One region of the Mesorhizobium sp. CNPSo 4661 genome, then DNA from elsewhere that is predicted to be linked to it. Evidence: riboswitches for the same ligand, from Rfam matches in the RefSeq annotation. Region 1 holds a riboswitch; each other region holds the start of a gene.

Region 1 (7,804 bases):
CAGGATGGCCGGTCCCATGCGGTCGAAGAAGATGAACGGCCCGACCAGACGGCGCTTTGCCGTCGGCAAGGCGCGTCGCACCTCGAAACCGCCGATATCCTTGGCGTTCGGAACGACCATCAGCTCGATCTGGTCGCAGGCGAAGGCATCGCCGGGCTCAGGATCGTTTCCCGGAAAGAAGCTCATGACCGTCCCTCAGGCGAAGCGCAGCGCCGACCTGGCTTTCGCCTTGGCGGCCTCTTCCTCGCGGTTGCGCGGTTCCTGGCTGGTTTCGAGCGAGTCGATCAATTCGCGCGCGATCGCGGCGATCGCCTCCACCGCATGGTGGAAGGCATGTTCGTTGCGCTTGGACGGCTTGGTCGAGCCGCTGAGCTTGCGCACGAACTGAAGCGCAGCATCATGCACTTCGTCATTGGTCGCCGGCGGTTCGAAATTGGCCAGGGTCTTGATGTTGCGGCACATGGCTTGAACTCCTTACCTGCTTGCTCTGCCCACCCTATTCCAAATCAGTCCGCGTCCAGCGGCTCCGTTCCTGCCGGCTTGCCGTCGCGCGACAGCCTGATCTTCTCGACCTTGTCCTCGGCGGCCTTCAGCAGCCGGTCGCAGTGCGCCTTCAGCGCCTCGCCGCGCTCGTAGATCCTGATCGACTGGTCGAGCAGGACGTCGCCGCGCTCCAGATCGTCGACGATCTTCTCCAGCGCGTCGAGCGCCTGCTCGAAGCTCATCGCCTTGACGTCCTCATTGCCTTCCACTGCCATACCCTATCCCTTCATCAGCCGCCCGACATGGGCGGCGACTGAAAATGCCAGTCCCTGCAGATCGTAGCCGCCTTCCAGCAGGCTGACGAGCCTGTTGGAGCTGTGGCGCCCGGCGCGCTCCATCAGCTGGCCGGTCGCCCAGTCGAAATCGTCCTCAGTCAGGTTGATCTCGGCGAGCGGATCGCGGTGGTGCGCGTCGAAGCCGGCGGAAATGATGATGAGGTCCGGCGCGAACGCATCGATGGAGGGCAGCACGCGTGACAGGAAGGCATCGCGGAACAGGTCGCTGCCGGTCTGCGGCGCGAGCGGCGCGTTGACGATGTTGCCGGCGCCGGTCTCGCTCTTCGCGCCGGTGCCAGGATAAAGCGGCATCTGGTGCGTCGAGCAATAGAGCACCGACGGGTCGTCCCAAAAAATGTCCTGGGTGCCGTTGCCGTGGTGGACGTCCCAGTCGACGATGGCGACGCGCTCGGCCTGGTGCTTCTTCTGCGCGTAGCGGGCAGCGATCGCGGCCGTGTTGAACAGGCAAAAGCCCATCGCGGTGGTCTTTTCAGCATGGTGACCCGGCGGACGCGCGGCGACGAAGACATTGGCGGCGCGGCCTTCGAAGACATCGTCGACCGCGGCGTTGGCGCCCCCGATGGCCGTCACCGCGGCCTGCCAGCTTTTCGGGCTGGCGCTGGTATCGGCGTCGATCGAGACGATGCCGTTCTCAGGGATCGCCGCGCGCACGCGCTCGACGAAATCCTCGGGGTGCGCATAGAGGATGGTTTTCTCGTCGCCTTCGGGCGCCTTGACGCGGTCGAGCGCCGAAAAAGCCTCGTCGTCGAGCACACGCTCGATGGCGCGCAGGCGGTCGGGCCGCTCGGGATGTCCGGGCGGCGTAAGATGTTCCAGGAAGATCGGGTGCGTGTAGAGACGGGTGGCCATGGCGCCTAATCTAGGCACCGGCGGCACGGATGACCATGTTTGAAAGCCGAATGGCTGGGGAAAATTGCGCCAACCCGTGTCGCTGGCACCATTGGCGCAGCCCAAGCTTCGCGGTAAGGTCTCGTCGCTGCCTGGTGCCCGCGACGCGGGAGAATCGGGAACACGGTTGAAATCCGTGGCGTGCCCAACGCTGTGAGGGGGACCGCGCCGGCAAGAGCCACTGTCGATGACGGGAAGGCGCCGGTGCGGGACGATCCCGAGCCAGAAGACCGGCCTGGCAGACATGGTTTTCCGCTTGGTCAGGCGGGAGACTGCTTATCGCAAGGGGAAAAGCGATGACGGCAGCAGCGATCGCCACGAGCGGCGACGACTTTGACCAATTGGCGCGCGACGCGGTCTACAGGGCGATGTTCACCAGGCGTGACGTGCGCAGCCATTTTGTCTCCGACGATCTCGATGACAGCGTGCTGGCGCGGCTGATCACCGCGGCCCATCACGCGCCGTCGGTGGGCTACATGCAGCCGTGGAACTTCATCGTCATCCGCGACGCGGCAAGGCGGCGGCAGGTGCGCGATCTGTTCCTCGCCGCGCGCGAACAGGAACTGCCGGCGATCGAGGCGGAACGGCAGGCGCTCTACCGCAAGCTGAAGCTCGAAGGCATCTGCGAAAGCGCGCTCAACCTGTGCATCACCTGCGACCGGCAGCGCTCGAAAGACTCTCCGCTCGGGCGCTGGCACAACCCCGAGATGGATCTCTACAGCACCGTCTGCGCGGTGCAGAATTTCTGGCTGGCGGCGCGGGCGGAAGGTGTCGGCGTCGGCTGGGTCAGCATCATTGAGACCGAGGCGCTGAAGCAGCTCTTGTCGATCCCGGAGCATGTCACGCCGATCGCCTATCTGTGCGTCGGCCGCGTGTCGCAATTCGCGCCGAAACCGGACCTCGAGGCGCATGGCTGGGGCAAGCGCCTGCCGCTGCCGGAGCTGGTGATGAGCGAGACTTTCTGCGGCGCCGGCGAAGCGCCGCTCAAATCGGCAATCGCGAGGCTTCGTGACGTCGACCAGCCGACGCCATAATCAGGCGGCCCGAGGCGTATCCCAGCGCGAGCCGCCGAAGGAGCCCAACGCCTTGTCGCGCAGTTCCCTGAACTTGGACGAGGCCTCGGCGAGCCGGCGGTCCCATTCGGGATTGGGCGTCTGGCCTTCGATGGCTTCGAAATAGACCTGCATCAGCGAGGCGATGGCGAAGGGCTCGATGAAGGCCGCCTTGAAGGCCCAGGCAAACACGATCGCCAGCACGAAGGCCCAGCCGGCAAGCTGTCCCGGCATGACCCAGAGGATCGCGGCCGCGGGCGCCAGCATCAACAGGAAGATGACGAAGGACACGCCCCACATGATCACCGCTAGCCAGACGGCGTTCTTGATCATGTGCTTGCCGTTCTGCGCGTAAAGCACGACGCCTTGGCGCGCCGTCTCGAAAGGCGAATTCGAATTGATGCGGATGTTGTAGCCGAGGATGATCTCGTCGACATAGGTCAGCGACAGGCGGATCACCGTGTTGATGAAGCTGACGAGACCGCTCAGGCCCGGAATGGGCAGGAAGGCGGCGATGCCGCCGATCAGGCCGGTGATGGCGCGGATGGCGCCCTTGACCAGCTGGTCGACGACGAAAAGGATGTTGGCCTCGGCGAAACGCTGGGTGACCACTTCCTTGGCATAGGCGATCTGCCCTTGGCCGTCGGGAACGTCATGACCGTCGATCAGATGCACCATGACGGCGATATGACCGGCCTTGAGCACGTAGAGAATGTATTCGCGGATCCAGTAGACGGCGATCGAGACGATGCCGAAGCCGACCACGCCGCCCCAGAGCGCGAAAGACGTCGGTCCGTCCGGGTCGGTCGAGATGTGGCCGACGCCGTAGCCGACGCTGGCGCCGGTTCCGGTCGCCATGATGTAGGCGACCGTGATGCCGAAATAGACGATCATGCGAAAGACGATGAACGGCCATGTCCGCATCATGATGGACACCGACCTGGCGATGCTGAAGTCCCACATGCCCCGACTCTCCCACCCGCGCATGACCCCGAAAATCGGAATCGATTTTCGGAAAAGGATCATGCGCCAAATCAAGTTTTACAGCGTCCTTTGCGCGTTCAAAGAACGCGCGGCGCTGTAAGAGAATGGCTGGGGAGGATGCGCTCACCCGATCGATTGTCAATCACGGCAGGGTTGCGAGGGCCTGAAACCAGTGCACAACCCGACGGCTTGGTCAGCCAAACGTGCCGTCAAGTTTTTCTGCGCAAGCCTTCGAGCAGTTGCTTGAACGCCGCGATCGCCTTCTTCGACGTCGCTTCGGGGTCACCGGAATTGGCGATACGCTGCGCGGCCTGGCTGCTGGCGCCGTTGATCAGCAGTGCGGTCGTCTCGGGATCAAGCTCCGGAACGACCACGCCATCGTCCTGCAGCTTCGTCAGATGGTTGGTCATCGAGGCGATGCAGGCACTGGCATTGGGCCATTGCGCCGGGTCGCCGAGCACCGCCGGGCCGTCGCGGAACATGATGCGCTGGATTTCCGGCTCCAGCGCCATCTCGATATAGGTGGTGCATTCGTCGACGAAATGCTGCCAGCGGGTCGGCGCTTTCGACGCCACCTCGTTCACCCGCACGGCCATTTCGCCGTCGATCTCGGCGATCACCGCCTGCAGCAGCCCCTTCTTGTCGCCGAAATGATGGTAGAGCGCGCCGCGGGTCAGCCCGGCAGACGCGGTGAAATCGTCCATCGAGGACTCGGCATAGCCGACCGTGCCGAAAGCATGGCGGGCGGCCGCGATCAGCTTGGCGCGCGTCTCGGCGATCATCTCCTTGCGCGGTCTGTGCATGCCTCTGGCCCCATTCACATACGTCTCGTATGCCAATTGACATACGCTGCGTATGAACTATCTGACTTTCATACGCAGCGTATGTAGTTGCGATATGTTATGTTGTCGAGGAGCAAGACCATGCGAAACCCTTATTCGGACATCTTTCGGGCTCCCGGCACGAAAGGCTTCGCCGCGGCCGCCTTCATCGCGCGGCTGCCGATCGCCATGGCGCCGATCGGCATCGTGGCGATGCTGTCGCAGACGCATGGCGAATACTGGCTGGCCGGCGCCGTCTCGGCCACCTACGCGCTGGTCAACGCCTTCCTGTCGCCGCAGGTGTCGCGGCTGGTCGACCGGCGCGGCCAGACGGCGATCGCCGCGCCGATGACGCTCGTCTCGGTCATTTCCTTCGCGACACTGATCGTCGCGGCTAACCAACAGTGGCCGGCCTGGACCTTGTTCCTTTCCGCTCTGCTTGCCGCCGCCATGCCCAGCATCCCGGCATTGGTCAGGGCACGCTGGACCGAGATCTTTCGCGATCGTCCCGAGTTGAACACCGCCTTCGCCTTCGAATCGGCGGCGGACGAGCTGGTCTATGTCGCAGGCGCCTCGCTGTCGGTGGGCTTGAGCGCGGCGCTGTTTCCCGAAGCCGGCATGGTGGTCAGCACGTTGCTGCTCGCGCTCGGCACGGCGGCATTCCTGCTGCAGCGTTCGTCCGAACCACCCATCCGCCCGGCGGAACATGGGGCGACCGGTTCGGCGATCCGCCTGCGGCCAGTGCAGATCATCACCTTCGCGCTGATCTTCGTCGGCGCGACCTTCGCGACGACCGAAGTGACGACGGTCGCCATTACAAAGCAGCTCGGCCAGCCTGAAGCGGCAAGCCTCGTCATCGGCGTCTATGCGCTGGGATCCTTCGTGCTCGGCATCATCGTCGGCGCGCTCAGGCTGAAGGCACCGCTGCAACGGCAACTGGCTGTCGCAGTCAGCGTGATCGCGCTCACCACGCTGCCGCTGCTTTTCGCCGACACTGTGCCGACGCTGGCGCTCGCGGTGTTCGTGAGCGGCGTCGCGATCTCGCCGACCTTCATCACCGCTTTCGGCCTGATCGAACGCCACGTGCCGCCGGCGATGCTCACCGAAGGCGTCACCTGGGTGACCACCGGCATCGGCATCGGCATAGCGCTCGGCTCCTTCGCCGCCGGCTGGATGGTTGACAGTTTCGGTCCGCAGAGCGGGTTCTGGGTGTCGGTGGCGGCAGGCGCGATCGCGCTGGCCACCGTGCTCGCCGGGCAACGCCGGTTGGCGACGGACGATTGCGACGTGGACAGAGGCGAGGCGGTGATCCCGGCGCAGTGACGGCCAAAAGCGTGGCCAGCCATCCGTTGATCATCGCAGAGGTTGGAAGTTGGCCGTAGCCTCTATGACTTCGTCATCCACGGGCGGAGCGACGCGAAGCGGAGCGCAGACCCGAGGATCCATTCCGTTACCTCGATCGTAGAGCGCAGCGGAGCAGAATTCTGAACCGTCGCGGCGCTTCGAAGTCACGGCATGGATCCTCGGGTCTGCGCGCGGCGCTTCGCTCCTTGCTCCGCCCGTGGATGACGACGTCGCGGGGGTTCAGCGAGCTACAAAATTTCGGTCTTGGCGATGTGGATGCCAAACCCCTCGAGACCGACATAGTGGCGCTCGCGCGAGGCGATCAGGTTGATCGAGGAGATGCCCAAGTCCTTGAGGATCTGGGCGCCGAGGCCGATCTCGCGCCACTCGTTCTCGCGGCGGCGGGCTTCCTCGTGGTCCTCGCGGTCGCCGCTCTGCGGCCGATTGCGCTCCTGGTGGGCGACGCCGACGGACCCCTCGCGCAGATAGACGATGACGCCGCGCCGGCGCTCGCCCATCGCCTTCATGATGCCGTCGAGGCGATGGCTGGTGCCGAAGACGTCGGTGACAACATCTTCGGAATGCAGGCGCACCGGCACGTCCTCGCCGTCGCGGATATCGCCGAAGACGACCGCGACATGGTGCATGGAATCCCAGGGCAGCGTGTAGGTGAAGACCTGCGCCTTGCCGCCGGGCGTGTCGATGTCGGAGCAGGCGACGCGCTCGACCAGCGTTTCCTTGCGCTGACGGTAGGCGATGAGGTCGGCGACCGAAACCTGCCTCAGGCCATGTTGTTCCGCGAAAGCCTGCACTTCCGGGCCGCGCTTGACGGTGCCGTCGTCGTTGACCAGCTCGGAGATGACGCCGACCGGCGGCAGGCCGGCAAGCTTGCAGAGATCGACCGCGGCTTCGGTGTGGCCGGAGCGCATCAAGACGCCGCCTTCGCGCGCGATCAGCGGGAAGATGTGGCCGGGGCGCACGAAATCCGACGGGCCGACATTGCCATTGGCAAGGTTTCGCACGGTCAGCGTGCGATCGTCGGCGGAAATGCCTGTTGTCGTGCCATGCTTGAAATCGACGCTGACCGTGAAGGCGGTGGTGTGGGCGGAGTCATTGTCCGCCACCATCGGCGCCAAGTTCAGCCGCCTGGCGTCCTCGCGCAGCATCGGCGTGCAGACGATGCCGGAGGTGTTGCGCACGATAAAGGCCATCTTCTCCGGCGTGCAGTGGACGGCGGCGACGATCAGGTCGCCCTCGTTCTCACGCCCGTCATCGTCCATGACGACGACGATCTCGCCGCGCTCGAAGGCGCGGATCGCTTCGACGATCTTCTTCTGGTCGTAGGGCATTGGGCGCTCGCTTCGCTCGCAGGGAATAGGGGTTAGGCAGTAGGCAGTAGAAGGAAGAAACGGCTGTGTCGGGCGGCCTACTGCCTAATCCCTACTGCCTACTCCCTTCCCTGTCTGTCCTCTGTGCCGCAGATAATGATCGGCGATCGCGCAGGCAACCATGGCCTCGCCGATCGGCACCGCGCGGATGCCGACGCAAGGATCGTGGCGGCCCTTGGTCATCACCTCGACATCGTGACCGTCCTTGTCGATCGACCGGCGCGGGGTCAGGATCGACGAGGTCGGCTTGACGGCGAAGCGGGCGACGATCGCCTGTCCAGTCGAGATGCCGCCCAGGATGCCGCCGGCATTGTTGGACAAAAACACCGGCTTGCCGTCATTGCCCATGCGCATCTCGTCGGCGTTCTGCTCGCCGGTGATACGGGCCGCCTCGAAGCCGTTGCCGATTTCGACGCCCTTGACCGCGTTGATCGACATCAGGCCGGACGCGATGTCCTGATCGAGCTTGGCGTAGATCGGCGCGCCGA
Region 2 (7,804 bases), on a different contig from region 1:
TTCAATTCCACCGGCTCGTAGATCACGCGCTTGGCTTCGTCGTCGTAACGAACCTCGACGAAACCCGTCAGCGGAAAATCCTTGCGCAGCGGATGGCCCTCGAAGCCGTAATCGGTCAAGATGCGGCGCAAGTCTGGGTGGCCCGAAAACAGCACGCCGTAGAGATCGTATGTCTCGCGCTCAAACCAGTCGGCGCCGGGATAGACCGCCGTCAGCGACGGCACCAGGGTTTCCTCGTCGGCCTGAACCTTGAGCCGGATGCGCACATTCTGCTTCGGCGACAAAAGGTGATAGACGACATCGAAGCGCCTGGCGCGCGACGGGTAGTCGGCTCCGCAGACGTCGATGATCGAGATGAACTGGCAGCGCGCATCGTCGCGCAGGAAGGTCGCCACCTCGATCAGATTGCCCGGCTCGACCGAAACGGTCAGCTCGCCATAGGCAAGCACGGCTTCGCCGATGCGGCCGGAGAGCTTCTCGCCGAGATAGGTGGAGAGTTCGTTCAACGCCTGGGTCATCGGCTCACCGTTCGATCGTGCCGGTGCGGCGGATCTTCTTCTGCAGAAGGAGAATGCCGTAGAGCAGCGCTTCCGCGCTCGGTGGGCAGCCGGGCACATAGATGTCGACCGGCACGATGCGGTCGCAGCCGCGCACCACCGAATAGGAATAATGGTAGTAGCCGCCGCCATTGGCGCAGGAGCCCATCGAGATGACGTAGCGCGGCTCCGGCATCTGGTCGTAGACCTTGCGCAGCGCCGGCGCCATCTTGTTGGTCAGCGTGCCGGCGACGATCATGATGTCGGACTGGCGCGGCGACGCGCGCGGCGCAACGCCGAAACGCTCCGAGTCATAGCGCGGCATCGAGGTGTGGATCATCTCGACCGCGCAGCAGGCGAGGCCGAAGGTCATGAACATCAGCGAGCCGCTGCGCGCCCAGGTGATCAGCGCTTCGGTCGACGTGACAAGGAAACCCTTGTCGGCCAGCTCATTGTTGATTTCGAGGAAGAAGGGATCGTCCTCCCCCACCGGCCTGCCGGTGTTGGGGTCGATGATGCCCTTGGGCTTCGGCGCGACGAGGGTGCCTGAACTGTCGTTCAATCCCATTCCAGCGCTCCTTTTTTCCATTCATAGGCAAAGCCGATGGTCAGCACCGCCAGAAACACCATCATCGACCAGAAGCCGAGCATGCCGACCTTGGAGAACGACACCGCCCATGGGAACAGGAAGGCGACCTCGAGATCGAAGATGATGAAGAGGATCGACACCAGGTAGAAGCGGATGTCGAATTTCATGCGGGCGTCGTCGAACGAGTTGAACCCGCATTCATACGCCGAGAGCTTTTCCGGATCTGGATTGCGGTAAGCGACCAGGAACGGCGCTATGAGCAGCGCAAGGCCGACGACCAGCGCCACGGCGATGAACAGGACGATCGGCAGATATGAACTCAGGAGTGCGCTCATGCGGCGGCTTTCCTTAGGCGGGCAGTTCACTTTGATTACAGCAACGAACTCTAATGCGGAAGCGTGACAGTTTAACCGCTGAACCGTTTTAAGAGGCCCATGCTGCATCGCGGCGATGGGTTAGCGCAGCGGTTTCGGTGACGCAAGTCAAACCTTGTTCAAATCGCGGCCCTGGACGCCTTATCGGAAGAAACTGGTCCGATCCGCTCTTGTTTGATTTCCTTCGCTTTTTACTCCACTTTTCTCTCCTGACATGTCTCCCGCCATTTGCCTGCTAGCATGGCCGGAATCACCGGCTAAGAACCAACGGACGATCTCGGCAAGGACATCTTGATGAAGGAGAAAATCTCGCTCGCCATGGCCAGGCGCATCGCGCTTGGCGCGCAAGGGTTCAACGACCCTCGCCCGGGAGGAGTACCCGACCGCCGGCACCTTGCGCGTGTGCTTTCGCGAACCGGCCTCTTGCAGATCGATTCCGTCAGCGCCGTGGTGCGCGCTCATTATATGCCGCTCTATTCTCGCCTCGGCCCCTACCCGCTTACGCTGCTCGACAACGCCGCGGTGACCCGCAAGCGCGCCGTCTTTGAATATTGGGCGCATGAGGCGTCGTTCCTCCCCGTCGAAACCTGGCCTTTGATACGTTGGCGCATGCAGCGCGCCGAGCAGGGCGACGAAATGTATATCGGCCTCGCCAAATGGGGCCGCGAGCGCGGCGAACTGATCGAGGAGATCTACAAGGAGGTGGCCGAACGCGGGCCGATCGCCGCCTCCGATATCGAGGGCCACAAGGGCAATGGCGGCTGGTGGGGCTGGAGCGAGGCCAAGCACGCCTTCGAATGGCTGTTCTGGGCCGGCCGCATCACCACCGCCTACCGGCGCGGCTTCGAACGCTATTACGACTTGCCGGAGCGCGTTTTACCGCAGGCGGTGCTTGACCTGCCTGTGCCCTCGGTCGAGGACGCGCACCGCGAATTGCTGCGCATCTCGGCTCGCGCCCATGGCATCGCCACCTATGGCGACCTGCGCGACTATTTTCGCCTTGCACCGGGCGACACGAAGGACCGCATCGAGGAACTGGTCGAAACAGGCGAATTGCTACCGGTGAAGGTCGAAGGCTGGGACAAGCCGGCCTATCTCCACAAGGATGCCCGTTTTCCGCGCCGCATCGAGGCCCGCGCCCTGCTCGCCCCGTTCGATCCCGTCGTCTTCGAGCGCACCCGGACGGAAAAGCTCTTCGGCTTCCGCTATCGCATCGAGATCTACACCCCGGCCGAAAAGCGCCAATACGGCTATTACGTGCTGCCCTTCCTGCTCGGCGACCGGATCGTCGCCCGCGTCGATCTTCGGGCCGACCGCCCGGCCAGCGTGCTGCGCGTTCACGCCGCCTATGCCGAGCCCGACGCGCCGCCTGAAACCGCCGCCCAGCTCTTCGACGAGTTGAAGCAGATGCAGGGCTGGCTCGGGCTAGAGGCGATCGAAGTGACGCCGGCCGGCGACCTCGGACCGGCGCTGGCCGACATCGCGGTGTCGTAGCCGCGCGTTGACTCTGCCGCCTGCAAAAGCCTAAATCCGACCTAGACGGTCCCCTACCCGCAACGGCAGGGGCCAAGAGGGAATGCGGTGCGGGCCAAAAACCCAAATCCGCGGCTGTCCCCGCAACTGTAAGCGACGAGCCTTAGCCGAAAACCACTGGGATGTCCCGGGAAGGCGGCATTCAAGGCGACGACCCGCGAGCCAGGAGACCTGCCGTCTGAGACTTTGAGTATCCGAATGCCCGGCGGGTTTTCCGGGCAAGGAGCATGGTTTTGGATCGCAACGGCAGTTTCCCGGCTAAAGCAGCGGATTTTTCGTCCGAGCCCGACGACGCACTGGCCGGCGTGACCATTATTGTCTGCTCCTCCTGCCGCGACGAGACCGGTTCGGACGCGCATCCGCGCGCCGGCGCCTTGCTGGCCGAAGACACGCGCCGCGCCGCGTCGGGCGAAAACATCCGCATCCGCACCGTAGAATGCCTCGGCAATTGCAAGCGCCGGCTGAGCGCCGCGCTGCTGCGCGACGGCTGCTGGAGCTATGTGTTCGGCGATCTGAATACCGCCAGCGGCGCCGACCTCGTCGCCGGTGCAAAGCTCTTCGCCACCTCGACCGATGGCCTGATCCCCTGGCGCGGCCGGCCCGATTCCCTCAAGCGCGGCCTGGTTGCCCGCATCCCTCCCCTTGACATGCTGAAGGATTGACCATGAACGCTTCCGTTTCCCGTGTTCCCTGCACCGTCGTCACCGGCTTCCTCGGCGCCGGCAAGACGACGCTGATCCGAAACCTCATCGAAAACGCCAAGGGCAAGCGGCTGGCGATCATCGTCAACGAGTTCGGCGATGTCGGCATCGACGGCGAGATCCTCAAAGGCTGCGGCGTCGACGCGTGCCCGGAAGAAAACATCGTAGAACTCGCCAATGGCTGCATCTGCTGCACCGTGGCCGACGATTTCGTGCCGGCGCTCGACCAGATCCTGTCGCTCAACCCCAAGGTCGACCACATCCTGATCGAGACCTCCGGCCTCGCTCTGCCGAAGCCGCTCGTCCAGGCCTTCCAGTGGCCGACCGTGAAGAGCCGCGTCACCGTCGACGGCGTCGTCGCCGTGGTCGACGGCCCGGCGCTGGCCGACGGCCGCGTCGCCTCCGACATGGATGCCCTTCAGGCGCAGCGCGCCGCCGACGATTCCCTTGACCATGACGATCCGGTCGAGGAGGTGTTCGAGGACCAGATCGCCTGCGCCGACCTGATCATCCTGTCGAAGAGCGATTTGATGGATGCGGCCGGCTCGCAACGCGCCAACGCCGTCATCGGCGAGCACGTAGCGCGCGCCGTCAAAATCGTGCCGACCGCGCAAGGCAAGGTCGACCCGTCCGTGCTGCTTGGCCTCGGCCTCGCCGTCGAGGACGACATCGAGAACCGCAAGACCCATCATGACGACGAGCTCGACCACGAGCACGACGATTTCGATTCCTTCGTCCTCGACATCCCCGCGATTTCCAACCCGGATGAGCTAGCCAAGCGCGTCGCCCTTGCCGCCGAGCAGGAAAACGTGTTGCGCGTCAAAGGTTTCGTCGAGGTCGGCGGCAAGCCGATGCGGCTTCTGCTCCAGGCCGTCGGCCCACGCGTCAACCATTACTACGACCGCGCCTGGACGGCCGAGGACGACCGCCGCTCGCGGCTCGTCGTCATCGGCCTCAAGGGGCTGAACCGTCCGGCGATCGAGCGTATCCTCGCCGGCTGAGGCCAACACGAAAAAGCGATGCATATCCTCGCCACCACATCCGCTTCGCTCGACGACCTCGCCGAGCCGATCGACCTCAGGCAGACGCCTGCGGATGTCGTGGCCCTGTCCTTCACCGACAGCGACCTCGCCGGCCTGGCAGCCGCCTGGAAGGCGGATGCCGAGCGGCTGCCTTCGATGCGGCTCGCCGCACTGCGCGACCTCCGCCACCCGATGTCGGTCGACCTGTGGATCGACAGCGTTGCCCGCCATGCCAAGGTCATCCTCGTCCGCATCCTCGGCGGCTATGATTGGTGGCGCTATGGCTGCGACCAGCTCGCGGCGCTGGCGCGCGAGCGCGGCATCAAGCTCGCGCTGTTGCCCGGCGAGAGCCACGACGAGGATCAGCGGCTGATCGAGGCCTCGACCCTGCCGCGCCCCGAGCTCGACGCCCTGCTCGGCTATTTCCGCGAAGGCGGTCCGGCGAATATGAACGCGCTGGTACAAAGATTGGCACGGCTTGCCGGGTCGGATGCGGCCGTGGTTGAGCCGGTCGGTGTGCCGAAGGCGGGGTATTATCAGCCTGGGCTGGGAGTTGTGGAGAAGCCACACCTTCCAAAGGCCGGCGTTCCTTCGCACCCCCCTCTGTCCTACCGGACATCTCCCCCGCAAGGGGGGAGATCAGCCGTCACCGGCACCCGCGCTTCTTCTGCTAACGCGACAACAGAACCTCCTGCGGCATCTGCAATTGGCGAAATCGTCGACGACAGCTCAATCTCCCCCCTTGCGGGGGAGATGTCCGGCAGGACAGAGGGGGGTTGGCGGGAACCCGGCGCCAACAATATCGGCGTCGTCCCCATCCTCTTCTACCGCTCGATGCTGCTTGCCGCGGACGTCGCACCCATCGACGCGCTGGTCGAGGCCTTGAGTGCGCAGGGCCTCACCCCGGTGCCGATCTTCGTCTCCAGCCTCAAGGATCCGGCGTCTCTCACCTTCGTCGAAAACGCCATCGCGTCATCGAACCCGGCCGCAATCGTCACCGCAACCGCCTTCGCCTCCGGCGCCGAGCCAGGCGCCGAAACCCTGTTCGACCGGGCCGGCGTGCCGGTCTTCCAGGTCATCGTCGCCACCACCCGGCGCGAGGTCTGGGAAAAGAACCAGCGTGGCCTGGCGCCCGCCGATCTCGCCATGCATGTCGTGCTGCCCGAGCTCGACGGCCGCATCCTCGCCGGCACGATCTCGTTCAAGGGCGAGGTCGAGACCGATCCGGCCCTGGCTTTTCGCGCGTTTGCCAACCGGCCTGAAGCGGATCGCGTCACGCAGGTCGCCAAGCGCGTCGCTGCCTTCATCCGCCTGCAACGGACGGAGCGAGCCAAGCGCAAGCTCGCGATCCTGATCCCGGATTATCCGAGCGCGCCGGGACGGACCGGCTACGCCGTCGGGCTTGATGTGCCGTCCAGCGTGCTTGCGATGCTGCATGACCTGAAGGAACAGGGCTATGCGGTTGACGGGATTCCGCAATCGCCAAGAGAGTTGCTGGATGCGCTGGAGGTGGGTGGACAAGGATTGAGTTTCGATGACTACCTGGCCCTTTCCGCCGAGCTGCCGGAAGCTGCGCGTAGTGCGGCGGAAGCGGCGTGGGGCAAAGCGCAGGACCAGATAAGTTTGCGCGAGGCCCCCCTCTCTGTCCTGCCGGACATCTCCCCCTCAAGGGGGGAGATTATTCCTTCGCCACGGCTTTCGCCAATTTCCGGCCTGGCAAGAGGAGAGCCGGCGGCGGAACTGCCAATCTCCCCCCTTGAGGGGGAGATGTCCGGCAGGACAGAGGGGGGGGCGACAGAACGCCAGCCTTCACGACCAGCAGTCGAAACCCACTTCCCCTTCCGCGCCGCGACCTTCGGCAACGTCACCGTGGCACTCGCCCCCGATCGCGGCCGTTCCGTCGACCGCCGGGCCGACTACCACGACCCAACGCTCCCTCCGCGCCATGAGTTGATCGCCTTCGGCCTGTGGCTGCAGAAATCGCTCGGCGTCCATGCCATCGTCCATGTCGGGGCGCATGGCACGCTGGAATGGCTGCCGGGCAAGACCGTCGCGCTCTCAGACACTTGTTTTCCGGAGATCGTCACCGGCTCGCTGCCGGTCGTCTATCCCTTCATCGTCTCCAATCCTGGCGAGGCGGCGCAGGCCAAGCGCCGTATTGCGGCCGTCACGCTCGGCCACCTGCCGCCGCCACTGACCGGGGCCGGTCTCGACGAGGCGCAACAGAAGCTCGAACGCCTGGTGGATGAATATGCCCAGGCCGACGGCCTCGACCGCCGTCGCCGTGACCGTCTGGCGAAGCTGATCGTCGAGACGGCGCGCAAGACCGGGCTTGCCTCGGAAGCCGGCGTCGCCAAGACCGATCAACCCGACGAAGCGCTGCGGCGCATCGACGCCTGGCTTTGCGACCTCAAGGATTTCGCCGTCAAGGACGGGCTGCATGTCTACGGCCGCGCGCCGGAGGGCGAGACCGATCCGCTGCGCCGGCAAAGCGCCGTGGCAGAGAAGGCAGCACTGCTCGCCGCTCTCGACGGTCGCCACATCAAGGCAGGACCGGCCGGTGCGCCGGCGCGCGGCCGCTCCGACGTGCTGCCCACCGGCCGCAATCTCTTCACCTCCGATCCGCGCACGATGCCGACGCCGACAGCTTACGATCTCGGCCAGGCGGCGGCGGAAGAAGTCGTGCGCAGCTATATGCAGAGCCATGGCGATTGGCCGCGTTCGCTGGTCATCGATCTCTGGGGATCGGCTTCGCTGCGCACCGGCGGCGAGGAGATCGCGCAAGGCCTGGCGCTGATGGGCTGCCGGCCGCAATGGGACGCCGCCACCGGTCGCGTCACCGGCATCGAGGTCTTGCCACCGGCCGCGCTCGGTCGCCCGCGCGTCGACGTCACCTGGCGCATTTCCGGCCTGTTCCGCGACATGTTCCCGACCCAGATCGCGCTGATCGACGCCGCTGCCAACGCCGTCGCCGGCCGTGACGAGGACGATACGGAAAACCCGCTCGCCGCCTCGACGCGTGCTCAGGGCAAGATCAGCCCACGTATTT
Region 3 (7,804 bases), on a different contig from region 1:
TCGTCAAGAATGCCAAGGCCCTGGCACAGGGGCTCATGGAGCGGGGTTATGACCTGGTCACGGGCGGGACTGACAATCACATGCTGATCCTCGATCTTCGGGAGCGACCATTGCCCGGAAAGGCCTATGCCGAGCGACTGGCAAAGGCCGGCATCATCACGAACTTCAATATGGTGCCGGGCGACCGGCGGCATCCGGCGCTCACAAGCGGAATTCGGTTGGGGACGCCCGCGGTAACGTCCATGGGTATGCGCGACGGAGAAATGGTGCAGATCGCTGGCTTCATTGACTCCATCCTCCGGCGGCCAGACGACGAAGGTCTCCATGCCCGCGTGCGAAGAGACGTTGCCGACCTGTGCACGGCGTTCGAGGTGCCGGGTATCACCGACAGGCAAGGCAGTTGAGCAAAGCGCCCCGACAACTTTAACACCGGAAACGAGGCATTTCATGGCTAGGCAGTTCGTGTTCTCTTCTGAGTCGGTTGGCGCCGGCCACCCGGATAAGTTGGCCGATAACATCTCGGATGCCATTCTCGATGCGTTGCTCCGCTTCGATCCGAAAGCGCGCGTCGCTTGCGAAACGTTGGTTAAGACGTGTGAAGCCTTGGTGAAAACAGGGACGGTCGTTCTAGCAGGCGAAATTACCAGCAATGCAAGGGTGGATTACAGCCAAGTTGCCCGCAATACCATTCTCGATATCGGATACGATGATGAGGCCATCGGTTTTGACGGCCGGCGGTGCTCCGTGGTTGTGGCCATCACCGAGCAGTCGCCCGACATCAGCCAGGGCGTTGACGAGGGCAGAGGGCAGGATCTCGACCAGGGAGCGGGAGATCAGGGCCTCATGTTCGGCTACGCATGCCGCGAGACCGATACTCTGATGCCCTTGCCGATCCAACTCGCCCACTGCCTGACAAAAAGACAGGCGGATGTGCGAAAGACTGGAGAACTCAGCTGGTTGCGTCCTGACATGAAATCTCAGGTTTCGGTGCGCTATGAAGGCCTGCGCCCCATCGCATTGGACACCATCGTCGTGTCGACGCAACACGATGAGCAGGTATCCCAAGAGACGGTCCGCGAGGGCGTGATTGAGGAAATCATAAAGCCGGTCCTACCGCCCCACCTGGACAGTGAAGGTATCCGAATTCTGGTCAACCCAACGGGGCGGTTCGTAGTCGGTGGGCCACGCGGTGACTGCGGCCTCACTGGACGCAAGATCATCGTCGATTCCTACGGCGGGATGGGGCGTCACGGCGGCGGCGCTTTTTCGGGCAAGGACCCGTCCAAGGTTGACCGCTCGGCTGCCTATGCGGCTCGTTATGTCGCGAAGAACATCGTCGCTGCGGGACTTGCGGACATCTGCGAGGTGCAGGTTGCTTACGCGATCGGCGTGGCCAGTCCGGTTTCCGTCATGGTCAATACTTTCGGGACGGCGAGGGTTGCGGAAAGTAAGATCGAGCGCCTCATTTTTGAGCTGTTCGATCTCAGACCAAAGGGCATTATCAAGATGCTTGATCTCTTACGCCCGATATACCGTAAGACAGCGACATACGGGCATTTCGGCCGTGAAGAGCCTGAGTTCACCTGGGAGAGGACCGACAGAGCGGACGAATTGCGTCGCGAGGCAGGACTCGCCGCCCCGTGAGGGCCGGCGCCGAGCGGATTGGGAAGCGAAAAGTCCATTCCAACTGGCCAGACCCGCGCCCGGCCGGCATGCCAGATAGCCGGGGTGGGTTCTTGGCGGAGATTTTGATGCCGGAGTATGACGTGCTTTGCATCGGCAATGCCATTGTCGACATCATCGCGCAGTGCGACGAGGCTTTTCTCGAGACCAACGGCATCATCAAGGGGGCGATGAACCTCATCGACGCCAGGCGAGCCGAATTGCTTTACAGCCGCATGGGACCGGCGATCGAGGCTTCCGGCGGCAGCGCCGGCAACACGGCGGCAGGCGTCGCCAGCCTCGGCGGACGGGCCGCCTTCTTCGGCAAGGTGTCGAACGACGCGCTGGGTGAAATCTACACGCACGACATCCACGCCCAGGGCGTGGCCTTCGACACCAGCCCGCTCGCGGGCGAGCCGCCGACCGCACGCTCGATGATCTTCGTCACGCCCGACGGCGAGCGTTCGATGAACACCTATCTCGGCGCCTGCGTCGAGCTGGGGCCCGAGGATGTCGAGGCTGACAAGGCGTCCGGCGCCAGAGTGACCTATTTCGAGGGGTATCTGTGGGATCCGCCGCGCGCCAAGGAAGCGATCCGGCAGACCGCCAAGCTGGCGCATGCAGCGGGGCGCGAAGTGTCGATGACGCTGTCGGATTCCTTCTGCGTCGACCGCTACCGCGACGAGTTCCTCGAGCTGATGCGCTCGGGCACCGTCGACATCGTCTTTGCCAACAGCCACGAGATCAAATCGCTCTACCAGACCGCTTCTTTCGAGGAAGCGCTCGCCGCCATCCGCAAGGATTGCAGAATAGCCGCCGTCACCCGTTCTGAAAAAGGCTCGGTCATCGTGCGCGGCGAGGAGACCGTCACCATCCAGGCGACGGAGATCAAGGAACTGGTCGACACGACCGGCGCCGGCGATCTCTATGCAGCCGGCTTCCTTTACGGCTACACCGCCGGACTGAGCCTCAAGGATTGCGGCGACCTCGGCTCGCTGGCCGCCGGGCTGGTGATCCAGCAGATCGGCCCGCGCCCGCGCCAGAACCTGCGCCGAGAGGCCGAGCAAGCCGGGCTGGTTTAGGTGGCGCGCAAGATCAGATCCCACCCGGTGCAAGCTGTCCCAATGACCCGCGCGGGCAAATAGAGATCTCAAGGTCCGAGGCAGTAGGATCAAAGCTATGTCTGCACCTTTCGAGACAGGAAAATGGCGGCGCCGCTGACGAGATGACGGTCGTAGTGGACCGCCTGACTGAACGCCAAGGTTGATGCCGCTCGTGTAGAGGGGGATTTTGTGAACAGTCTCCTGTTAGCGGCTCCTGGGTTGCTGCTGTTCAGTCTCGTCCCGACGAAGTGCATTCATCCGGGGCGCATCCCCGCGCCGCGCCGGAGGGGATCAACGCGGTGCCTTCATTGCCGCTTCGACATCTTTGCTTTCTACACACTCCGGGTCTGCATGATGGGTGAAATGCAGCAACTCGGACTGGCCCAGCCAGCTGTCGGAGGGAGCGCCGGCAGGAGGCATAGCGCCTCGAAAGCGCTCCTCGACTGCCTGATATTTTGTCCTGCAGAGGCATCGAACTTCCTATCCCTCGTCGCACCCGCTTCGACCACGGGCTGCCCCGTTCGGCCTCATCTACTGGGCGCTTCATCCGGCGGACAGCAGACAGCGAAGCCTCCACGGCCGCGAAAATCTCGTGATGGCGGCTCAATTGCGCGACCGGCCCGCCATTTTGGGGCGACGTCCAGTGCTGCTGCCTGGCGTCGACCTTGCCCTTCATCTCTTGACCGCATATTGCCTCGTCCTCTCAGCCGGCTGAGCCTCCCGACAGCCGGATAGATGATGACGATCCCCTCCTGGAGAATGTCTCGTTTGAAAAGCGTGACGGTCTACGCCGCCTTATTTCCTCCGGCCCTATCGCGCACCGTCTGCGGTTCTGCCGCGCACGCGACGAAACGCAGTCACTCTACCGTGCAACACTCAAGGGAAATACGACAGGCGCACCAGAAATGGTGGGGTCTGTGTCAAAGATTTCTAGGCAAGCCCCGAGAGCGAAATCTTGTTGGTTTTGGCGTCGAGCAAGCTTTGCCTTTTGGCGCTTTTACGCTTCGAGCGGGCAGAATACCCGCGGCCGGTCCCTTGTGTATGAGTGCAACGTGTGCAGAGCCGGATCCGCCAAATGCGGGCAGAAAGGTCTGACCTGAGAAGAGACATTGGCACCTTGCTGAGGCGTCATGTGTCTTGGCCTTTGGATTTCAGCAAGCCAGGGACGCGGGCCCTTCGATTCGCCGCTAATGATAGCCATTGATGATCGCCCGCATGTAGGCGATCGGACGACGCCGCCAATTTGGCAGGCCGTGGTAGGCTCGAACAGCAGCTGGCCGGAGGCTGCTATGTCTACTGGGCATGGGGTGGGTCAATGTATGGTCTGCCTTGCCAGTCGATCAGCGCGTTCGCAGTTACTCGCTCGTTGCGGCCTTCTGCGAAAACATCAACTTTTCACATAATGACATAAACATTTCTTTATGCGGCATTGACACACGGTTCCCTGCTGTGATTGTCTGGGTGCCGTGGTTCTTCGTACGGCACTGCCGCATGGAGCTAAGAGGGAAGCCGGTGCGAGGCCGGCGCTGCCCCCGCAACTGTTAGCGAGTGAGCCAACCCCACTCATGTCACTGAGGCGAACAGCCTCGGGAAGACGGGGAGAAGCTATGACCCCGCGAGCCAGGAGACCTGCCACGACGAACTATGTCCACGGGCGGGGTGTCCGGTGGCCGCAGCAGCCCGGCGCTTCGTGCCGGTCTACGAAGCGCCTCCCGTCCCCCACGCCCCAACCATCGGGGTATGGCATGACTGTCTCTCAGCAAATTCCTGTCGCGACGCTCGGTGTTCCGCGGTTCGGTCGCCGGCGGGAACTGAAATTCGCGCTTGAAAGCTACTGGTCCGGAAAATCTTCCGCTGCCGACCTTCTCACGACTGCGAAAGCGCTGCGTGCCGCCAACTGGGAAGAGCAGCGCGATCGCGGCGTGTTGAAAATTCCGTCGAACGACTTCTCGCTCTACGACCATGTTCTCGACACTGCAACTATGGTCGGCGCAGTGCCGTCCCGATACGCCTGGCGTGGCGGCGAGCTCCCGCTCGACATCTACTTCGCCATGGCCCGCGGCGACCAAGGTCAGACGGGGAGCTGCGGGCACTCTGGTCACGAGCGTGGGGCTGGCCCTGCCCTGACCGCGATGGAAATGACCAAATGGTTCGACACCAACTATCACTATATCGTGCCGGAACTCGACGATGATCAGACGTTCGCCCTCTCGTCGACAAAACCAGTTGATCACTTCCTCGAGGCCAAAGCCCTCGGCATTCACACACGCCCAGTCATCCTTGGACCTGTCACATTCCTCAAACTGGCGAAGTCACCTGCCGAAGGGTTCAATCCCATCGCGCTGCTGCCACGGCTTCTGCCCGTCTACGAGCAGCTCCTGCGGAGGTTGAAATTGTCGGGAGCCGATTGGGTGCAGATCGACGAGCCGACGCTTGTCCTGGATCTAAACTCGAACGAGCGAGCTGCGTTTGAATTTGCCTATGGGCAGCTATCGAAGGCCGCGCCCGAGCTGAAGATCATGCTAGCTACCTATTTCGGGGCGCTAGGGGACAATCTCGAGACGGCGATTTCGCTGCCCGCGGCCGGCCTGCATCTCGATCTTTCGCGCGCTCCCGAGCAGTTGGAGACGGTTGGTCGGCTCGCGCCTAAGGACCTGGTGCTGTCGCTTGGCTTGATCGACGGCCGCAACGTCTGGCGTGCGAACCTGCCTGCCATTCTCGACCGTATCAAGCCGATCGTCGCCGGCTGGCCTTTGGACCGCGTCGAAATTGCGCCTTCGTGCTCGATGCTGCATGTGCCCATGGACCTTCGCATGGAGACGGCACTCGATGCCACCATCAGGTCGTGGCTCGCCTTCGCGGCGCAGAAGACCGACGAACTGGTGCTGCTGGCGAGGGCGCTGTCCGAAGGCAGGGATGCAGTGGCAGACGAGTTGATGGCTTCTGCCGAGGCTGCTGCTGCTCGCGCAGCGTCCGAAAAGGTCCATGATCCGCTTGTTGAGGGTCGGATTGCCGGCATTGACGACAGCATGAAGCAACGAAAGAACGCTTTCGCCGTGCGTTCCAGGGTCCAGGCCCGCAGGCTAGGCTTGCCTCCGTTTCCAACGACGACCATAGGATCATTCCCGCAGACGCCTCGGGTGCGCAAGGCCCGCTCCGCCCACAGGAAGGGCGAGCTTAGCTATCTCGACTACGACAGCTTCCTGCAGAACGAGACCAAGACTGCCATTCGCTGGCAGGAGGAGATCGGGCTGGACGTGCTGGTGCACGGCGAGTTCGAACGAAACGACATGGTACAGCATTTCGGCGAGCAGCTGTCCGGCTTCGCCTTCACCCAGCATGGCTGGGTGCAAAGTTATGGCTCCCGCTACGTGCGTCCCCCGATCATCTTCGGCGACGTATCGCGCCCCAATCCTATGACGGTGCGCTGGTGGGAATTCGCCCAGTCGCTTACGCAAAAGCCAGTCAAGGGAATGCTCACAGGCCCTGTGACCATTCTTGCCTGGTCTTTTGTCCGCGACGACATTCCCCGCTCGGAGGTCTGCCGCCAGATCGCGCTCGCCATTCGCGATGAAGTGACGGACCTGGAAAGATCTGGCGCAAAGATAATCCAGATTGACGAGGCGGCGTTTCGCGAAGGCTTGCCGCTGCGCAAGCGCGACTGCAAAGTCTATCTCGACTGGGCGGTCGAATGCTTCTGGCTGGCCTCGACGGGTGTAGAGGACGCGACCCAGATCCACACTCACATGTGCTATTCGGAGTTCAACGCGATCATCGACGCGATCGCTGAACTGGACGCGGATGTAATTTCGATTGAGACATCGCGCTCGGCAATGGAACTGCTGGACGCCTTTACGAGCACCAAATATCCGAACGAAATCGGTCCTGGAGTCTATGACATCCACTCACCGCGCGTTCCGGAAGTCGCCGAGATTTCGGCCCTCCTCATGCTTGCACGCGAGCGGCTCTCCGACCGGCAACTTTGGGTAAACCCGGACTGCGGCCTCAAAACACGCAAATGGGAGGAGGTCCGCCCTGCCCTCGTGAACATGGTCGCTGCAGCACGCGCGCTCCGGGAGAGAGTGCAGGCCTGAGGCTTTGCCAGATTGTCATTATATGGTGCGTCACCGGCCACTTAGTGACGCAAATTCCGCGAACCGCCTCGGTTAGCAGAACGCTATAAGCCGCCTTAGATAAGCTGCCTAAATGTTATCTGCCCGGCCTCACCTGCATACTGGCATGGTGCCATCACGATGGGCAACGACGGGAGCATCACCTGCCCCTTGATCGGGGACTTGGTGTCGGTCGCGACCGCCTCGCGGCCTCGCCTCCGTGATGGTTCGTCATACCGTTGGGCTTTCCGAAGCTCAGTCCACTTACTTCCCCAATATCTGCGAGACAGGTCGAGGCGTCGTCGCGGTTTCGGCCGGTAAGATGGGATAGACAACGTCGGGTACTGTTCCGGTCAACGCTTCAAGGAAGGCGACAAGCCGGTCGATTTCTTCTTTCGTCAATTCTTGGCCGAGCTGTGTCTTTCCCATGATGGCGACGGCCTGTTTCAGATCCCACACCTTGCCCGAATGAAAGTACGGGGCAGTGAGTGCTACATTGCGCAGCGGCGCCACGCGGAAAACATAAGAATCCTCCGCCTTATTGGTGACTGCAAATCGGCCCTTGTCCTTGTCCGGCAGGATGTCGGCGCTAGGCCTTTCAACAAGGCCGAATGGGTAGTAGCCGTCCCCACCGACGTTGACACCGGCATGGCAAGACGCGCAGCCTTTGTCCATGAAAAGCGCCAGACCCTGTTTCTGTTCGGGAGTCATTGCGGCGTCATCACCATTGAGGAAATCATCGAAGGGGGCTGGCGTGACCAGTGTCGCTTCGAAGGCTTCGATTGCCTTGGCGAAGTTTTCGAATGTGACCCGATCGGCTTCATCCGGGAAAGCGGTGTTGAACCACTCGACATATTGCGGCATCGACTTGAGCGTGGCGATGAGTTGATCCGGCGTGTTAGCCATTTCGCCACTGGCTTGCACTGG
Region 4 (7,804 bases), on a different contig from region 1:
GCTTCGGCGCTCACAGATACGACCACGGCGGGCACGACCACGGCGGGCACGGCCATGACCATCACGGACCGCATGGGCATACACATGGCGTGATCGATGCGACGATCGCCACGACGGAGCGCGGCATCTGGGCGATCAAATGGTCGTTCGTCATCCTGGCCATGACGGCCGCGCTACAGATCGCGGTTGTCGTCTTTTCAGGCAGCGTGGCGCTGCTCGCCGACACCATCCACAACGTCGGCGACGCCACCACGGCAATCCCGCTCTGGATCGCTTTCGTGCTGGCGCGCCGCAAGCCGACAAGAACCTTTACCTACGGCCTTGGCAGGGTCGAGGACCTTGCCGGCATAGTCATCGTGCTCATTATCCTGGCCAGCGCGCTGGTCGCCGGTTACGAGGCGATCAATCGCCTGTTCAATCCGCAGCCGGTCCAGTTCCTGGGCTGGCTTGCCGCGGCCGGCATCATCGGCTTCCTCGGTAATGAGGCGGTGGCGGTATTCCGCATCCGCGTCGGCCGTCAGATAAACAGCGCGGCCTTGATCGCCGACGGCTATCACGCCCGCACCGACGGGCTCACCAGCCTCGCCGTCGTTGCCGGCGCGCTCGGTGTCTGGTTCGGCTATCCGCTGGCGGACCCGATCATCGGCCTTTTGATCACCGTCGCCATCTTCGGCATCGTCTGGCAATCGGCGCGCTCGGTTCTGACGCGCATGCTGGACGGCGTCGAGCCGGGTCTTGTCGATGAGGTTCATCACGCCGCCGAACATGTCGCCGGGATCGAAAGGGTGGTCGGCGCCAAGGCCCGCTGGCTCGGCCACAAGCTGCACGTCGATGTGGAGATCGCGGTGAATGACGGGCTGCTGCTTGCCGCTGCGAACAACATCGCCGCTTCGCTTAAGGCCGAGCTCTTCGCGCATATTCCCGCGCTCGACGTCGCCACCGTGCGCTTTGCCGAGCCGGAGGCGGAGGGCGGCCACCATCACGCGCCGGATCCTTTCCTGGTGTCCGGCAAGCTCGCCAGCGGGCTGCTCGAAATCGTCGACACGCCGCAGGGCGAGCGCATGCGGCTGCGCCTGTCGCGTCACGCCGAGGGCTTGCAGGCCGGCGTTGCCATTGAGCGGCCGGGAGGCATCGAGCGGCTGGTGCTGTCTCCGGTCGGTGGCGACCATCACTATCTGCAAAGCCTGGTCGCTCCGGCCGAACCGCACGAATTCAGCGCCAGGCTGCAACTGGCGGCTGGTTCCGACAGCGAGGACCTGCCCTTCATGATGGCCGAGCCGGCGGGCCATCATCATGGGCACACGCATGGCTGAGACAGGCACTCTTTGAGTGCTGGCGCGGGATTTACGAAATGGTGGCGGCTCAGCTCACCTAACGCTGATCAGCGCCGTGCCGGCGATCGCGAGCAGCGCGCCGGCCCAGGCGGCTGCGGTCGGCCGCTGACCGCTGCGCAGCCACACCATCGGCAGGATGATGACCGGCGTCATCGAGGACAGCGTCGAGATGATCCCGACATTGCCGGTGCGCAGCGCGGCCATCAGGCAGGACATGCCGAGCGAGGTGCCGACGAAGGCGGAAAGCACCGCAAGCCCGACCGTACCGAACTGGACGGCTTCCCGCTTGCCCCTGCCGAATGGCGTTGCAGCGAGCGCGATGAACAGGATCACGGCGAGGCCCGAGCGCAGCGCCATTGCGCTGAACGGTTCGACGCCGGCGGCCATGGCCGGCCGCGCCAGAAGGGTGCCGATCGCCTGGCCGAGCGCCGTCGTGACGCCGAGCGCGATGCCTGGTCCCATGCGGCCGGTGAGCGGCGGCCCGGGCGCGGTGCTGACCGGCACGGTGGAAGGGGTGACGACCGGCATCGCCGGCGCCAGGTCGCCGCGCTTGAGGAACCGCCGCGGCATGCCGATGGCAAGCACGATGCCGGCCAGCACCAGCGCCACGCCCAGCGCCTGCCAGCGGCTGATGGTTTCACCGAGCACGAGATAGCCGAGCGCGAGCGCGAAAGGCGAGGTGAGCGAGAACAGCAGCGCCGTGATGCGCGGGCCGACCGAATAGATGGTGGCGAAATAGGTCGTGCTGGCGATGCTGATGCCGGCGAAGCTCGATCCGGCAAGCAGCCAGAACTCCCTCGGTCCGATCGTGTGCCAGCCGCCGATCGCCAACGACACCGAGCCGGTCATCACGAAGGTTGCGAGCATCTGCCAGCGGGCAAGCTGGAGGAGGGGAACGCGGCCCTTGAGCTCGCTCAGGAACATGGAGCTCAGCGCGCTGCATATAGCGGCGGTGACGGCGAAGGCTTCGGGGGCGAACATGGCTGCTGGCGGCTGCGAATCCGGAGGCCGGACAATTGCCGATGCTTACGCCAGCGCGCCGCGATGCGCTAGCCGGACTGGCGACGGCACGCCGCCGGCGTGGACACAGAGATGCCAAGGTTGGTCGAGGATGATGGCAGGCATTGCCCGGCCATGGCAGCGACGGGACGAGTGCCCGTCGCTTCCATGGCGTCATTCCGGCATAGGGGCGCTACAGACGGTCTATTGCATGGCTGCGGGGTTCATCCACAGGAACTCCCAGACATTGCCGTCCGGGTCTTCTATGTGGCGGTTGAACATGAAACCGAGATCCTGCACCGGGTTGGGATCGGCGCGGCCGCCGGCCGCAACGCCTTTCTCGATTACCGCATTGACCGCGTCCTTGCTGTCGACGGTCAGCGCGATCAGCATCTGGCTCTCGCGCTTGGCGTCGCCGATCGGCCGGGCCGTGAACTGGCTGTATTGTTGGTGCGTCAGCAACATGACCCCGATCGATTCGGAGAACATGATCGAGCTGGCCTGGTCATTCGAGAACTGCGGATTGAGCGTGCCGCCGATCGCGAGATAAAACTCGGTCGCTGCCGGCAGATTGCGCACCGGCAGATTGAGGAAGAGCATCTGGGTCATCGGGTTGGACCTCCAATTCATTGACGGGTACTAGTCAGTCTAGTACTGTGGCGATGACTATCATGCGGGAACGGTACCGTCTAGTACCGATCGAGAGGCGCTATGGAAATTACCGTTGAGACCAGATCGGCCCGCAAGGATCGTGAGATCATCGAGGCGGCGACCGCCGCGTTCATCGCCAAGGGCTACGATGGGACCAGCATGGAGGAGATCGCCACCAGGGCGGGCGCTTCCAAGCAGACCGTCTACAAGCATTTCAAGGACAAGGAGACGCTTTTCAGCGAAGTTGTGGAGTCCACCGCTTCCCAGACCAACGACGTTGTCGAGTCCGTGACGATGCTGCTTTCCGAGGCGAAGTTCCTGGAGGGCGGCCTGCAGCAGCTTGCCCGGCGATTGACCACCACGCTGATGAACGACGAGTTGCTGAGGCTCCGGCGTCTGATTATCGCCAATGCCGATCGGATGCCGCAGCTTGGCCGCAGCTGGTACGACAAAGGCTTTGAGCGCATGCTTGTCTCGGTGGGGGGGTGCTTTCAAAAGCTCACCAGCCGAGGCCTGTTGCAAACCCCTGATCCCCGTTTGGCGGCCAGCCATTTCTTTGGGATGCTGCTTTGGATCCCGATGAACGAAGCCATGTTCACCGGAAGCAACCCGCGCTCGAAAGCCGACCTCGAGCGCCATGCCGATGCCTCGGTCGAAGCGTTCCTTGCCGCCTATGGGGTGCGCTCGAAGTAGTCGCGCTGCCCGGCGCGATCTGCGCAGCACAACGAGCCGCGTTACTTCGCTTGGTATCTCGACGCGGTCAGCCGGCCTGAGTCGGTTAAACAGCGCGTACCCGTCTCGCGCCGAAGATCGACCACGCAGCCGTCATCAGCGCCGCGGTCGTGGCCAGGACGACGGCCAGGCTCGGCAGATGGAAGAACATGTCCCGCCATCTGGGCTCGACGACCGCGCCGGTGCTGAAGGCCTCGCCGCTATACTGGCACAGGATCCAGGACGCGCCGCCGCGCACCATGTCGGCATCGATGTCTGAGATCAGCGCCTTGGCCTGACGCGTGGCCGCCGGCATCGTCGCCATATAGGTCAGCAGCGCCTTGGCAGTGGCGAGATAGGCATGGCTGCATTCGTTGAAGGGGCTTTCCTCGTCGCCGAGGCTTCCCGGCATCAGGCCCCAGAGGCAGTAGGTGTATTGCAAATTGCCGTGATTGTAGAGCCGCCGGAAGGTCGGGTCGGTCACGGTCTGGCGCTGGGCAAGATCGATGATTTCACCACGGTAGCGCGCGATCACCGCCATCTGGCCATGCGTGAGGCTGGGGATCTGGATGCCCGGGGGAGGCGGGGCCGAGGATCCGCTATGCGCCTCGGCCGGAATGGCGATCAGAAGCGACCGCCAGATCGTCAAAAGGAAAATGGCCGCCAGGGCAAACAACCGTGGCGGCCGATGCATCGGAATTCAGGCGTAGCGGCGGGCAGGGCCGCGCTGGTCGCGCACCGCGACCACGCGCTCGGCAACCGCGCCGAAGCCGAGCCCGACGACGGTCCAGAGCACGAGCTGGATGCCGAGCGAGGCGACGCGGAACTGCCACAGCACCGTCGCCGAGAAGCTCTCCGGCACCTCATTGATGTCGGGAAGTGCTGCCTTCACCAGAGCGAAGACCACCAGGAAGGCGAGCCCTGCCACGATCGAAGCGTTCCAGGCGCCGAGCCGGTTCCACAGCCGCTGCGCCAGCCCGGCCGCCGCCACCATCGCCGCGATCGAGATCACGATCATGATGAAGAACAGTTCCGTGCGGTAGGCGATGGTCTCGGGGTTGCCGACGGCCGGCGGGTTCGCCGGATATTTGAGGCTGGGCACCACGATCACGGCCAGGAAGCCGAGCAGCGCCAGTAGCGCCGAGGTCCCGCGCGGCCCAAGCGAGCCCAGGCGGCCATAGGCATAGGCAAAGACCAGCGAGAACAGCCCGCCGAGCGCCGCGCCATAGACCAGCACGCCGGTAGCAAGGCCGATGCCGGCCTGCGTGGCGCGGCTGACCATCTCAGGCTCCGGCGCTTCGCCGGCGGCCTGGGCCTGCTGTTCCTCGAAGGCGATCGCCTTGTCGACCTGCGGCTCGCCATAGACGCGCGCGAAGGCAAACGCCAGAATCCCAGCGACCAACCCGACAAGCATGCCGCGCAGCAAAAGTTTTCCGACCATGTCAGCAGCCTTTCAAACAATCCGACGGAAAAACGCATAGCGATTTTCCGTCGGAATTGCGTTAGACCAAACCTTAGGACGGTTCAGCGATGCCGAACCGCTTTAGTGGCAGGGGAAGCCGAGCAGGTGGCGGCCGTCATGCACGAATTCGTGCACCGCCGTGCCGCGGATAAGCGACGTCGCGCCTTCTTCCGCGCCGACGAAATAGATCATCAGCATCAGCATCAGGCCGGCGAAGATTGCCCAGGGCAGAAGCTCGCGGACCGGAATAGCAACCGGACCGTAGCTGGGGGCGAAGGTGGTGTCGGACATATTGACCTCCCGTGGGATACTGCGTCCCGTTGATCGAACAAATGCTGCGGAATAAGGCCTGACTTTCGGCTGGTGCCGATCACAGTGGCGCGACCGTGCCGGACTCGCACCGGCTTCCAATCCCGTATAGCGCTAAAACACTTGTCAGCACTTCGTTCGCCTGTCAACGACATGTAATGGCCAACAGGCTTCGCGCGGCCGAAATTTCACTGGACCACGGAGTTTTGGGATGCTCGCCCGCCTGACGATGATTGCAAGCGGTGCGACGCAGGCCACGCGCAAGGGTCGCTTTCCGAACGACGAGGCGCCGGAGCCGCGGGCTCTCGATCGCGCCGGCGCACTGGCCGCTTCGCTGCGCCGCGCCGACCGCGTCTGGACGAGCCCGGCGCTTGCCGCGCGGCAGACCGCTGAGGCACTCGGCCTTGACGCGACGGTCGAGCCGCTGCTTGGCGAGCAGGATTTCGGACGCTGGGCCGGCAAGGGCTTCGAGGAGGTGCAGGTCGAGGACCCGGAAGGCATGGCGGCCTGGTTCGCGGATATGGACGCAGCACCCCATGGCGGTGAGTCGCTTGCCGCCGTCGCCCGGCGGGGTGCCGCGCTGATGGAGCGCCTGGCCTCCGAGAGCGGCCACACCATCGCGCTCACCCATCCCGTGCCGATCCGCGCCGCCATGGTGCATGTGTTGGGCGCGCCGCTTTCCTCGGTCTGGAAGATCGACATCGAGCCGCTGTCGCTCACCGAGTTCCGCGGCGACGGACGCCGCTGGGTGCTGCACGCCAGCGGGGTCGTTGTCGGCACGAAATAGCGCTGGGATCCTCCACCTGCCGACCAGCGGCAGCAGGCCAGGCCGAGCTTCGCCGTTTCAGTGATCGCTAACGGAACGGAAACGCCTCGCGGTTATTATACTGGTTCGTGGCGAGGAGAACTTTTGCCTGAGGAGCCCGCCGGATATGGCCGACTATCCCGAGACCGAGCGTCGTCTTCATGCGCGCGAATTCGTGCTCAAGGAAGCCACGATCATTGCCGCCGGCGTCAGGATCGGCTGCTCGGTCAGAAACCAGCACGAGCAGGGCGCTGAATTGCGCGTCGCCCCCGATGCGAAAATCCCGGACCGCTTCCTGCTCGAGGTTCCGGCCGACGATATGGTCTATCGCGCTTTGGTGCGGTGGCGGCGCAACGACCGCGTCGGCGTGGCGCTCTACAGCAACGCGCCGAAGGACTGACGCGCGGCCGTCCCCAATTCACCACTTGATCCTGCCCCAGGCGGCGTGCAACCCGGTACACATGGAACGCAACCGGCGCGCGCGCGTTCATTGCCGGATCAACAGGGATTTGCGAATGAGCAGGACAGCCGTTTGGGTGGCGCTGATCGCCATCGTTCTCGTGGGCCTTTACCTGTTGCAGGCCAACGGCATGATCAGATTCTAGCAGCGTCGCGCGACCGTCGCAGGATCAACAGCAGCGGCTCGCGCCGCAGCAAGGCTGGCTTGCTGCCGCCGCCTGTTGCTTGAGCCAGCGGTCACGCGGCTTGCAGCTTGACGGTCGTGGCGACAGCTCCACCTCGACGGCCCCGCCGACGAGGCTCGGCTGGGCCGCCCGGTGCAGTTCCATCGGGCGCACGCCGTCGCTGACCTCGAAGGTCAGCTTCGCAGCCTGATCGAGCGCGACATGGTCCGCCACCTTGCGGATGATCGCTGCGAACTTGCCGGCCGGCATGTGGACCGGCCCGCCTTCGTCCACGTCCCATAGCTGGACGAAGATTTCCGACCATGATTCCGGATTCGCCTCGCAATCCAGCGCCGAGAACTGTCCCGCTTTCACCTCGGTGACATGGTAGCCCGGCTTTACCGGCCGCCCGTCATAGCGGAACACCAACGGCCTGTCCTTGTGATCGGCCAGTGCCATCAGCAGGTCGCCGATGGTCAGGTCGGATGGATCCGTCGGAGCGACGTTTTTCCGATTGTCAGAAGAGAGCATGTCGGCTATTCCTCATTTCAATATTTCAAGGATTATTGAAACGTGGATGAACGTCAAGCCCTGATCGCCTTTGGCGCGCTGTCGCAGGAAACGCGCCTGCGCCTGCTGCGCCTGCTGGTCGTTGCCGGACCGGAAGGTATTGCCGCCGGTTCGCTCGCCGAAAAAGTCGAGGTCTCGCCTTCCAATGTCAGCTTCCACCTCAAGGAACTGGAGCGTGCCGGCCTCGTGACCGCGCGACGTGATGCCCGCTCGATCGTCTACAGCGCCGAATACGACGCGCTGTCCGGGCTGATCCGTTTCCTCATGGAGGATTGCTGCTCGGGTCGCCCGGAAATCTGCGCACCGGCGCTTGCCGCCCCTTGCTGCCGGCCGGGCGAGA

What was found. Region 1 has a riboswitch for cobalamin ahead of bluB (5,6-dimethylbenzimidazole synthase). Riboswitches for the same ligand answer to the same signal wherever they lie in the genome.
Region 2: linked by a shared signal. The riboswitch ahead of AC0YKC_RS07825 (DUF1636 family protein) and the one ahead of bluB (5,6-dimethylbenzimidazole synthase) in region 1 are both predicted to bind cobalamin.
Region 3: linked by a shared signal. The riboswitch ahead of metE (5-methyltetrahydropteroyltriglutamate--homocysteine S-methyltransferase) and the one ahead of bluB (5,6-dimethylbenzimidazole synthase) in region 1 are both predicted to bind cobalamin.
Region 4: linked by a shared signal. The riboswitch ahead of AC0YKC_RS13315 (CbtB domain-containing protein) and the one ahead of bluB (5,6-dimethylbenzimidazole synthase) in region 1 are both predicted to bind cobalamin.

The regions. Positions count from the first base shown of each region.
Region 1 is NZ_JBWGIO010000001.1:306,811-314,614, reverse strand. It holds gene AC0YKC_RS01455 (pirin family protein) at 1-186, opposite strand, end outside; gene AC0YKC_RS01450 (DUF2277 domain-containing protein) at 196-462, opposite strand; gene AC0YKC_RS01445 (exodeoxyribonuclease VII small subunit) at 507-758, opposite strand; gene AC0YKC_RS01440 (histone deacetylase family protein) at 762-1,688, opposite strand; cobalamin riboswitch at 1,804-1,980, shown strand; gene bluB (5,6-dimethylbenzimidazole synthase) at 2,024-2,761, shown strand; gene AC0YKC_RS01430 (hypothetical protein) at 2,762-3,742, opposite strand; gene AC0YKC_RS01425 (TetR/AcrR family transcriptional regulator) at 3,973-4,566, opposite strand; gene AC0YKC_RS01420 (MFS transporter) at 4,687-5,907, shown strand; gene ribB (3,4-dihydroxy-2-butanone-4-phosphate synthase) at 6,177-7,277, opposite strand; gene aroC (chorismate synthase) at 7,362-7,804, opposite strand, start outside.
Region 2 is NZ_JBWGIO010000004.1:234,502-242,305, reverse strand. It holds gene AC0YKC_RS07845 (NADH-quinone oxidoreductase subunit C) at 1-518, opposite strand, end outside; gene AC0YKC_RS07840 (NuoB/complex I 20 kDa subunit family protein) at 523-1,104, opposite strand; gene AC0YKC_RS07835 (NADH-quinone oxidoreductase subunit A) at 1,095-1,460, opposite strand; gene AC0YKC_RS07830 (winged helix-turn-helix domain-containing protein) at 1,794-2,993, shown strand; cobalamin riboswitch at 3,023-3,225, shown strand; gene AC0YKC_RS07825 (DUF1636 family protein) at 3,266-3,694, shown strand; gene cobW (cobalamin biosynthesis protein CobW) at 3,697-4,734, shown strand; gene AC0YKC_RS07815 (cobaltochelatase subunit CobN) at 4,753-7,804, shown strand, end outside.
Region 3 is NZ_JBWGIO010000053.1:155-7,958, forward strand. It holds partial or broken gene glyA (serine hydroxymethyltransferase) at 1-404, shown strand, start outside; gene metK (methionine adenosyltransferase) at 448-1,644, shown strand; gene AC0YKC_RS33595 (adenosine kinase) at 1,752-2,744, shown strand; cobalamin riboswitch at 4,216-4,416, shown strand; gene metE (5-methyltetrahydropteroyltriglutamate--homocysteine S-methyltransferase) at 4,511-6,859, shown strand; gene AC0YKC_RS33605 (cytochrome-c peroxidase) at 7,142-7,804, opposite strand, start outside.
Region 4 is NZ_JBWGIO010000008.1:38,752-46,555, forward strand. It holds gene AC0YKC_RS13285 (cation diffusion facilitator family transporter) at 1-1,313, shown strand, start outside; gene AC0YKC_RS13290 (EamA family transporter) at 1,368-2,315, opposite strand; gene AC0YKC_RS13295 (VOC family protein) at 2,538-2,942, opposite strand; gene AC0YKC_RS13300 (TetR/AcrR family transcriptional regulator) at 3,045-3,677, shown strand; gene AC0YKC_RS13305 (hypothetical protein) at 3,763-4,389, opposite strand; gene AC0YKC_RS13310 (CbtA family protein) at 4,396-5,136, opposite strand; gene AC0YKC_RS13315 (CbtB domain-containing protein) at 5,239-5,448, opposite strand; adenosylcobalamin (AdoCbl) riboswitch at 5,448-5,593, opposite strand; gene AC0YKC_RS13320 (histidine phosphatase family protein) at 5,678-6,253, shown strand; gene AC0YKC_RS13325 (PilZ domain-containing protein) at 6,399-6,671, shown strand; gene AC0YKC_RS13330 (DUF6428 family protein) at 6,901-7,425, opposite strand; gene AC0YKC_RS13335 (ArsR/SmtB family transcription factor) at 7,468-7,804, shown strand, end outside.